One region of the Amycolatopsis sp. NPDC104863 genome, then DNA from elsewhere that is predicted to be linked to it. Evidence: riboswitches for the same ligand, from Rfam matches in the RefSeq annotation. Region 1 holds a riboswitch; the other holds the start of a gene.
The links. A riboswitch is a leader RNA that binds a small molecule or an ion and turns the genes downstream of it on or off. The one in region 1 is predicted to bind cobalamin.
Positions count from the first base shown of each region.

Region 2: another riboswitch for cobalamin. It lies ahead of ACZ63J_RS09210 (hypothetical protein); the one in region 1 lies ahead of metE (5-methyltetrahydropteroyltriglutamate--homocysteine S-methyltransferase).

Region 1 is NZ_JBVJOW010000001.1:23,502-27,910, forward strand. It holds gene ACZ63J_RS00135 (AfsR/SARP family transcriptional regulator) at 1-1,663, shown strand, start outside; gene ACZ63J_RS00140 (hypothetical protein) at 1,660-1,920, shown strand; cobalamin riboswitch at 1,958-2,194, shown strand; gene metE (5-methyltetrahydropteroyltriglutamate--homocysteine S-methyltransferase) at 2,308-4,409, shown strand, end outside.
Region 2 is NZ_JBVJOW010000001.1:2,076,174-2,080,582, forward strand. It holds gene ACZ63J_RS09210 (hypothetical protein) at 1-1,900, opposite strand, end outside; adenosylcobalamin (AdoCbl) riboswitch at 1,957-2,101, opposite strand; gene ACZ63J_RS09215 (hypothetical protein) at 2,271-2,585, shown strand; gene ACZ63J_RS09220 (bifunctional YncE family protein/alkaline phosphatase family protein) at 2,751-4,409, opposite strand, start outside.

The DNA.
Region 1 (4,409 bases):
GCAGCGGCTGGCCGGCCTCACCGGCGCCCAGCACGTCGAGCTGGACGTCCTGTCCGCCGAAGACGCGCGCGCCCTGCTGGTCCAGATCGTCGGCGAGGAGCGCGTCGAGCGGGAACCGGAGTCGGCGGCGGCGATCGTCGAGCTGTGCGGGCACCTCCCGCTGGCCATCCGGATCACCGGGGCCAAGCTGGCCGGGCGGCGCGCGTGGACCCTGCGGGTGCTGCGTGACCGGCTCGAGGACGAGTCCCGGCGCCTGCGCGAGCTGAGCGTCGGGGATCTCGACGTGCGGGCCAACTTCGACCTGAGCCTGCGCCTGCTGCCCGACGAGGCCGTCCGGGCGTTCCGGCTGCTGGGCCTGCTGGGGCCGGAGACCCTGCCCGCGTGGGTGGTGGGGGCGCTGCTCGGCGGGCCGGACGCGGACGACGTCCTGGAGCTGCTGGCCGACGCCTACCTGGTGCGGCTCGTGACCACCGACGACGCCGGGCAGCCCCGGTACCGGCTGCACGACCTCCTGCGCACGTACGCGGCGAAGGGCGCGGAAGACCACTACCCGGTCGAGGACCGGCGCGCGGCGGTCGAACGGGTGCTGGCCGCGTGGCTCGCCCTCGCGGAGCAGGCCAGGGATCTGTTCTACCCCAGCCTGTTCCAGCCGACCCCGGGCTCGTCGCCGCGCTGGTCCCCGGACTACAAGGTCGTCGAGGCCATCGCGTGGTTCGACGCCGAACGCGGGACGCTGCTGCGGATGATCCAGCTCGCGGCGGACTGGGGCCTGGCCGGCCTGGCGTGGGAGCTGGCGGCCGCCGCCGTCCCGTACTACGACCACCGCAGCCTCTACCAGGACTGGAACCGCAGTCACCAGATCGCGTTGGCGGCCACGCGAGCGTGCGGCGACGCCCACGGCGAGGCGGCGTTGCTGCAGGGCCTCGGCCAGGTGCACATCTACCTCGACGAGATGGACGAAGCCCGCGACGACCTGGGCCGCTGCCGGGAGCTGTACCGGGACATCGGCGATCGACGCGGTGAAGGACTCGCGCTGGCCAGCCTCGGAACCGTGCACCGGGTTCTCGGCGAGCTCGACGCGGCACTGGCCGTCGACAAGGAGGCGCTGGCCCACCTGGTGGCGTCCGGGCACCGGCAGGCGGAGGCGCAGATCCGCACCGCGATCGGCATCATCGGCTTCGAGCAGGGCACCGAGGACGCGGGCCAGTGGATCGAGCAGGGCCTGCGGACCGCCCGGCAGCTCGGCGACCGGCACCGGCAGGCGGTGATCCTCCGCACGGTCAGCCGCTACCACCTGGGCATCGGCGACACGGCCGCGGCGCTGCACGACCTCACCGAGGCGTTGACGATCTTCACCGAGATCAGCGACGAGCGCTGCGGCGCGTACGCCGACCAACGCCTCGGCGGAATCTACGCGGAGCTCGGCGACCGTTCCCGAGCCGACTCCGCCCTGCAGCGCGCGGCGCACGTCTTCCGGCTCAACGGCGACCGCAGCAACGAAGCGGCGTGCTGGCAACAGCTCGGCGAGCTGGAGAGCGAACTCGGCGACGCACCGGCGGCCCGTCACCACCTGGGCTTGGCGGTAGAGCTGTGGCGGGCCCTCGGGTTGCCCGAGCGCGCGTCAAGTGTGCAAGCCACGCTTGACGCGGTGGCCGGGGGATGACGGAGCTGAAGGCCGGGCTGAACCGGCTGGTTTCGGCCCGGGTGACGGACTTCGGCAGGACGGTGAACATCGCCGAGGTCGGCTTTTCCCGTGGTGGCGTCGAAACCCGGCTGCACGCGCAGTGCCCGTTCCGGCAGGTCACCGAGCGTTTCCAGGCCGTCGAGCACGTCGTCGAGGCGGCGACCCTGGGGCGCGCGGGGACGATGACGCTGGAGTTGACGGACGCCGTCGTGATCGAGGTCTTCCCGGATCCGTGATCCGCTCCGAGCCGCGTTCGCCCCTTCCCGGAGGCGCTACAGTGGCGGGGCAGCTGGTTCGGTCTCCGCGAGCAAGGTGGCGGTGACCGAGGCAAGAGGGAACCCGGTGCGAATCCGGGACTGCCCCGCAGCGGTGAGTGGGAACGACCGCCGTCAGTCTCCGCGGAGACGAGCACTGAGCCCGACCGGCTTGGGAAGCGACGGCCAGTAGGAACCCGGCGCACGCGCCGGACTGCCCGCGAGTCCGAAGACCTGCCCGCTGTGCACCTCACGACCGTGGGGTGCTGGCTGCGACCTCGCGGGCAGGTCATGCCGAGCCGGACCGGAGACGGTCTGGCTTGTCGTGCGCTCCCGCAGGTCCACGCGGACTCGCGAAGGAGAGCCCCCGTGACATCGACCACCCCGACCAGCCGCGCGACCGTGCACGGCTACCCGCGCCAAGGCGCCGACCGGGAGCTCAAGAAGGCGATCGAGGCCTACTGGAAGGGCCGGATCAACGCCGACGCCCTGCTCGGCACCGCCCGTGAGCTGCGGCTGCGGAACCTGACGGAACTGCGCGACGCCGGGATCGACGAGATCCCGAGCAACTACTTCTCGCTCTACGACCACGTGCTGGACACCTCGGTGCTCCTCGGCGCGGTCCCCGAGCAGCACGTCACCGCCGTCCCGGACGCCACGACCCCGGCCGGCCGGCTCGACCGCTACTTCGCCATGGCGCGCGGCACCGCGGACGCGCCGCCGATGGAGATGACGAAGTGGTTCGACACGAACTACCACTACCTGGTGCCCGAGCTCGGCCCGGACACCCGCTTCACGCTCGACCCGGCCAAGCCGCTCGAAGAGTTCGCCGAGGCGCTCGCGCAGGGCGTGACCACCCGTCCGGTGCTCGTCGGCCCGGTCACTTTCCTGTTGCTGGCCAAGGATCCGACCGGCACCGAGGGCTTCCGGCCCCTGGACCTGCTCGACCAGGTCGTCCCGCTCTACGCCGACCTGCTGCGCCGGCTGCGTGAGGCGGGCGCGGAGTGGGTCCAGCTCGACGAGCCCGCGCTTGTCACCGACCAGCCGGCCGAAGTGCTGGCGAAGGTCGCCGAAACCTACGCCACGCTGACCGCCGAGCCGGTCCGCCCGAAGATCCTGCTCGCGTCCTACTTCGACCGCCTCGGGGACGCGTTGCCGGTGCTGGCGTCCTCGGCGGTCGAGGGCCTGGCCGTGGACTTCACGAACAACGCCGCGGCCACCCTCGACGCCCTGGCCGCCGCGCCCGGGATCCAGGACAAGCGCCTGGTCGCGGGCGTCGTCAACGGGCGCAACATCTGGGCCGCCGACCTCACCGCCGCGCTGTCCACCGTCGGCACGCTGCTCGGGCTCGCCGGCTCCGTCGACGTGGCCGCGTCCTGCTCGCTGCTGCACGTGCCGCTGGACGTCGCCCTCGAGACCGATCTGGACCCCGAGATCGCCGGCTGGCTGTCCTTCGCGCGGCAGAAGCTCGCGGAGATCGTCACGCTCCGCCGTGGCCTGACCGAAGACCGCGGCGCCATCAGCGACGTCCTGCAGGTGAACGCCGACCGGCTGGCCGCCCGGGCGGCGTCGCCGATCGTGCGGGTGCCGGCCGTGCGCGACCGGGTCGCCGCGGTCACCGACGCCGACGTGCGCCGCACGAGCCCGTACGGCAAGCGCCGCCAGGCCCAGCAGGACCGGTTGCACCTGCCCGAGCTGCCGACCACCACGATCGGCTCGTTCCCGCAGACCGCCGAGCTGCGCCAGGCCCGCGCGGCCCTGCGCTCGGGCAAGCTCGACCAGGACGCCTACCGCGAGGCGATGCGCGCCGAGGTCCGCGCGGTGATCGCCGAGCAGGAGCGGATCGGCCTGGACGTGCTGGTGCACGGCGAGCCCGAGCGCAACGACATGGTGCAGTACTTCGGTGAGCAGCTCACCGGGTTCCTCGCCACCCAGCACGGCTGGGTCCAGTCCTACGGCACCCGGTACGTCCGGCCGCCGCTGATCGTCGGCGACGTGGCCCGCCCCGCGCCGATGACCGTCGAGTGGGCCACCTACGCGCAGAGCCTGACCGAGAAGCCGGTCAAGGGCATGCTGACCGGGCCGGTCACCATGCTGGCCTGGTCGTTCGTGCGTGACGACCAGCCCGAGGGCGACACCGCCCGCCAGGTCGCTCTCGCCCTGCGCGACGAGGTAGTCGACCTGGAGGCGGCGGGGATCTCGGTGATCCAGGTCGACGAGCCCGCGCTGCGGGAGACGCTGCCGCTGCGCACCGCCGACCGCGCCGCGTACCTGGACTGGGCGGTCGCGTCGTTCCGGCTGTCGACCGCGGGGGTGCGTGACGACACGCAGATCCACACGCACATGTGTTACGCCGAGTTCGGCGACGTCCTGCAGGCGATCGTCGACATGGACGCCGACGTGATCAGCCTGGAGGCGGCCCGCTCGGCCATGGCGATCGTCGCCGACCTCGCGCGCGCCGGCTACCCGAA
Region 2 (4,409 bases), 2.1 Mb from region 1:
CCAGGTCCCCGGTGGCGCACGGCTTCCCGGTGAACGCGGCCGGGAAGAGCCCGTCCGCGCATTGCTGGGTGATCAGAACGCCGATGGCCGCGGTCGGATCCGCCGCCGCGGTGGTCGCCAAGGTCGCCCACGCGTGCCGCTGCAGGGAGCGTGTCCCGTCGGCGAACTCGCCGGTGTCGGTGAACTCGCCGGACGGGGTGCGCACCGCGTCGAGGTCGTGCGTCAGCTGCGCGGTGACCGGCCCGCCGGGCTCGAGGAACCGCGCGATGATCTGCAGCTTTGCCAAGGGTTCGGCGTAGGAAGCCGCGCCGGGCTCGTAGGGCGCGCCGTGGGCGTAGGCCTTGATCGACTCCGGGTTCAGCAGGAACCGCGAGGCGCGGGCCACGGCGTCCGGCTGCTGCCCCAGGGTGCGCAGGGCGAGCACCAGATCGGCGGTGAGGTCGTAGTCGACGAACGTCTTGCCGTCCTGGGTGACCTCGACGTGATCGCCGTCCACCAGCCGCCCGGCGAGGTAACCACCGAGCCGGTCGGCCGGCGTGGGTCCGGCGCCCTGCGCCGGTGCGTCGGCGGGCGCGATCACGGTGCCGGGTGGTGAACCGGGCCGGGCCGCGGGGGTGCCGGCCTTCTTGCTGACCGGCGGGGTCACGGCAGGACTGCCCGTCACCGGCGGCTTTTCGGCGGGCGGGAGGCAACCGGGGTCGGGCTGCTTCGCGACGGGGGCGTGTCCCAGGGTGAGGTCGTGGAACCCGACCCGGGACAGGCCGAGCGCGGCCTGGGCGCTCGCGCGGATCCAGGTGTCCAGGCCGCCGATCCCGGTGGTGCGGGCGGTCCGGTATTCGGCTGGGGTGTAGGCGATGGCGCCGAGCTGGCCGGCCAGCCGGTTTCCCGAGTCGGCCGCGGTCACCTGCGCGGACTCGAGGAAAGCCGTCCCCGACGTCATCGCGGCGTCCACGCATCCCGCGTCGGTGAGCGCCTGCACGATCAGGCCGGTGCTGTTGGTGTTGGGCGCTTCGGTGCCGACGCCGCCGCCCCAGCCGCCGCCCGCGGTCTGGTGCGCCTTCAACCACCGCACGGTCTTCGTGATGGGCGCGTCGAGGTTCGCCGCGCCGGCGTCGCGGGCGGCGAGCATCGCCGAAAGGGCGAGCCCGGTGGTGTCGCCGTCCGGCGGCGCCTGGTCGAACGGCTTGCCCTCGTCGCAGGTCGAGATCCGGTGGCCGTCCGGGGTCACCTGGTCGCCGGTCTCGGTGGTGGGGATCAGGCCGAAGAAGATCCGGAAGTAGCCCTCCGAGCACTGCTGCTTCAGCATCGTGTCGAGGGCGAGCCGGTCGGTCAGGCCGGCGCCGGCCAGCCCGATCACGGCCAGGGCCTGGCCGAACATGTTGGCGTTGTTGCTGACGAAGTCCTTGAAGTCGGGGTTCTTCGAGTAGTCGCTGACTCGGCCCCTGTCGACGCCCGAGCGCGCGATCGTCCCGAGGGTTTCGGCGACCATGTCGTGGCCGCCGAAGGATCGCGGGTCCCGCCCGGCGACTTCCGCGGCGACCAGCACTTTCGCGGCCGCGCCGCCGGTGATGATCGCGTCGTAGCCCTGGCCCGGGACGAGGCCGTCCCAGGTGTAGTAGTCGGTGGCGTGGTGGTCGAGGTACTCGACGATCGGCGCGGCGAGGGCGCCGTCCCCGGAGGCGTACATCGCGAACAGGGTGTCGATCATCAGGCCGTGGTCGGGCAGGTCGCCGCCGAGCGGGTTCTGCAAGGTCCCGTCGGGCGAAAGCTGCGCGGCGAGCCACCGCGACGTGGGCTTCGAAGCGAGGTCACCGGCGAACGCCGGGGTCAGCGAGCCCACGGCGAACACGACGATGGCGGACGCCAAGGCCACGACGGGCCTGAACCGCTTGCCGGCCACCTGATCTCCCTCTCCCGGACGCCGGCGCGCACACGAGAGAGACCGGCCCCAAGACCGGGCGTCACTCACTGTTTACGCGACAGCGGTTCGACAACACCTGCTCGAGGAGGTAACCCGACTCGTCACCTACGGTGACCTACGGTTGCGCGACAGCGCCGGACTTCGACCGGCTTCCCCTGCCACGAGCAGAAATCATGAAGTTGGACTGGTCAAAACGAATGGACAGTAACACCCGGTCAGCCGGACGGGAACGGCAAATCTCACGTCGGCTTGACTTCTGGGGTGTCGTCAGGGGTCGCTGATCCGTTTCGGTGATCCGGCCCACAGGACACCGCCCAACGCGAGATCATCGCCATTCGGAGGTGGGTGCGTGCGCCGGTGGCTGTGGATGTCGCTCGCGGTGTCGGGCGTGGTTGTCATGGCAGCGGCGGGCCTGGTGTGGTGGTCGGCTGAGCGCGCGCTGGGTGCGGTGCCGGAAGTCGTGACCTCGTCCCGTGGCGGACTGTCCTGGTGCGCGTACGAGCATGTAGGGCAGCTCAGCTGTGATCCGCCGCAGCTGACCGTTGGCACGGTGGTCGCAGTCGTGGCGCTGGGCGTGCTGGGCGTGGCGCTGCTCGCGGTTGGAGCGACGGCTCTACTGCGACGACGAGAGCGATCGCCGCGCGGCCAGACGGACCACAGCTGAACGAGCCGACGTTCGACGCCGGTTGCGAAACTGCCTTCGCCAAGTTCGGCGATGTCGCGCTGGTTGCCGACGCAGCTCCTGGTGGCGGCCGCTCACCGCGTTGCTCACCCGGCGCCGACGGGACCTGCCGCGGCTCGCGCCGGGCAGGTCCCGTGCCTGTTCGCCTCAGCCGTCGGACTCCGCGGACGGCAGGTAGGCGCCCGGCACCCGGTCGGGGGCGACCACCTGGTTCTCCCCCGGGTAGGGCTGCTGCCAGCCGTGCGTCTGGTACCACGTGAAGTGGTTCATCTGCGCGGGGGTGGCGTAGTCGGCGACCGCGTTCGGGCCGGTCAGCCGCTGGTGGGTCGTCCACTCCTGCCACTGCGCCGCCACCTGCCGCTTGTCCGCCGGCACCGCCGACGACGGCACCGGCGCGGCCGCCGGGTCCGGTGGTGCGGGGGTGTCCGCGCCGCAGGACGGCTGGGTCGCCAGGCCGTCCGTCAGCGAGGTGCGGTTCGGCAACGCGACGAACGGCGTGTAGTCCGGCTTCTGCGTGAACGCCGCGCCCATCGGCGTCGCCGCGCTGTCCTTCTGGTTCATCGGCTTGACCCCGAGGATCTGCTCGATCGTCCGGATCATCGTGATCTGCGAGTAGTAGTGGCTGTCGACAACGCCGTGCTGGGCGTACGGGCTGATGATCTGCACCGGCGCCCGGTGGCCGTCGACGTGGTCGAGCCCGGCCTGGGAGTCGTCCTCGACGACGAAGATCGCCGAGTCCTTCCAGTACCGGCTGTGCGAGATCGTGTCGACGATCTTGCCGACCGCGAGGTCGTTGTCGGCGACCTGGGCGGCCGCGTTCGGCGGGCCGCCGGTGTGGTCGCTCGAGAGCCAGAACATGTTCAGGTTGGCCGGCCCGTTCTTCTCGAAGTCGTCCTTCCAGATCTGGTACCGGTAGACGTCCGGCACCGCGGTGTCGAACTTCGGGAACGCCGGCACCGAGACGTTGTTCAGCGACGGGATCGGGGACGACGACACCAGCGGGTAGGCACTGGGCTGCCCGGTCGCCGCCATGTTCTTCGAGTCGCAGTACAGGTTCTGCCAGCTCGCCCCGGCGGGCTTGGTCAGGAACTGCTGGAACTCGCCGAAGTCCCGCACCGACTTCCCGGCCGCCTGCGCGCCGGTCCAGAGGAACCCGGAGCTCTGGTGGCCGAGCGCGTCGTCCTCGGTGTCGTAGCTGCGCAGGTACTCCCCCGCCGACGACTCGGTGTACTCCGGGTTGTCCGCCTGCATCAGCCAGTTGTGGCCCTCGGCGGAGTTCGTGCCGATGTCGTAGGTGTTGTCGTACAACCCGAACTGCCGTTCCAGCGCGTGCTGGTTCGGCGTCACGTTTTCGCCGAACTGGGTCACGGACGGGTCGCCGTTGCCGCGCGCGTCGTCCCCGAAGACCTGGTCGTAGGTCCGGTTCTCCTTGACCAGCAGAAAAACGTGCTTGATCGTCGACGGGTCGCCGAGCCGCTGCGGCACCGGAACCGGCTTCCGGTGGCCGTTGTCGTGGGCCACCTGAACGGAATTGTCCGTCCAGCCGTTCTGCCTGAAGACCTGGCCGGTGTACCCGCGGATCGCACGGTCGTCCGGCAGCCGGAACCGCTGCACGCTCGAGGTCGTGTCGTGGGTGCCGTGCCCGGCCGCCGTGGTGGGACGGCGGGCGTCGATACCGCGGGTGTTGGAGACCACGACGTCCTTGCCGACCGTGGTGATCGCCGTCGGGAAGTAGTCCGTCGGCAGCAGGCCGACGTAGCTCACCGGCTCCTGCGGCCGCTGGTAGCGGTAGACGGCGACCGCGTT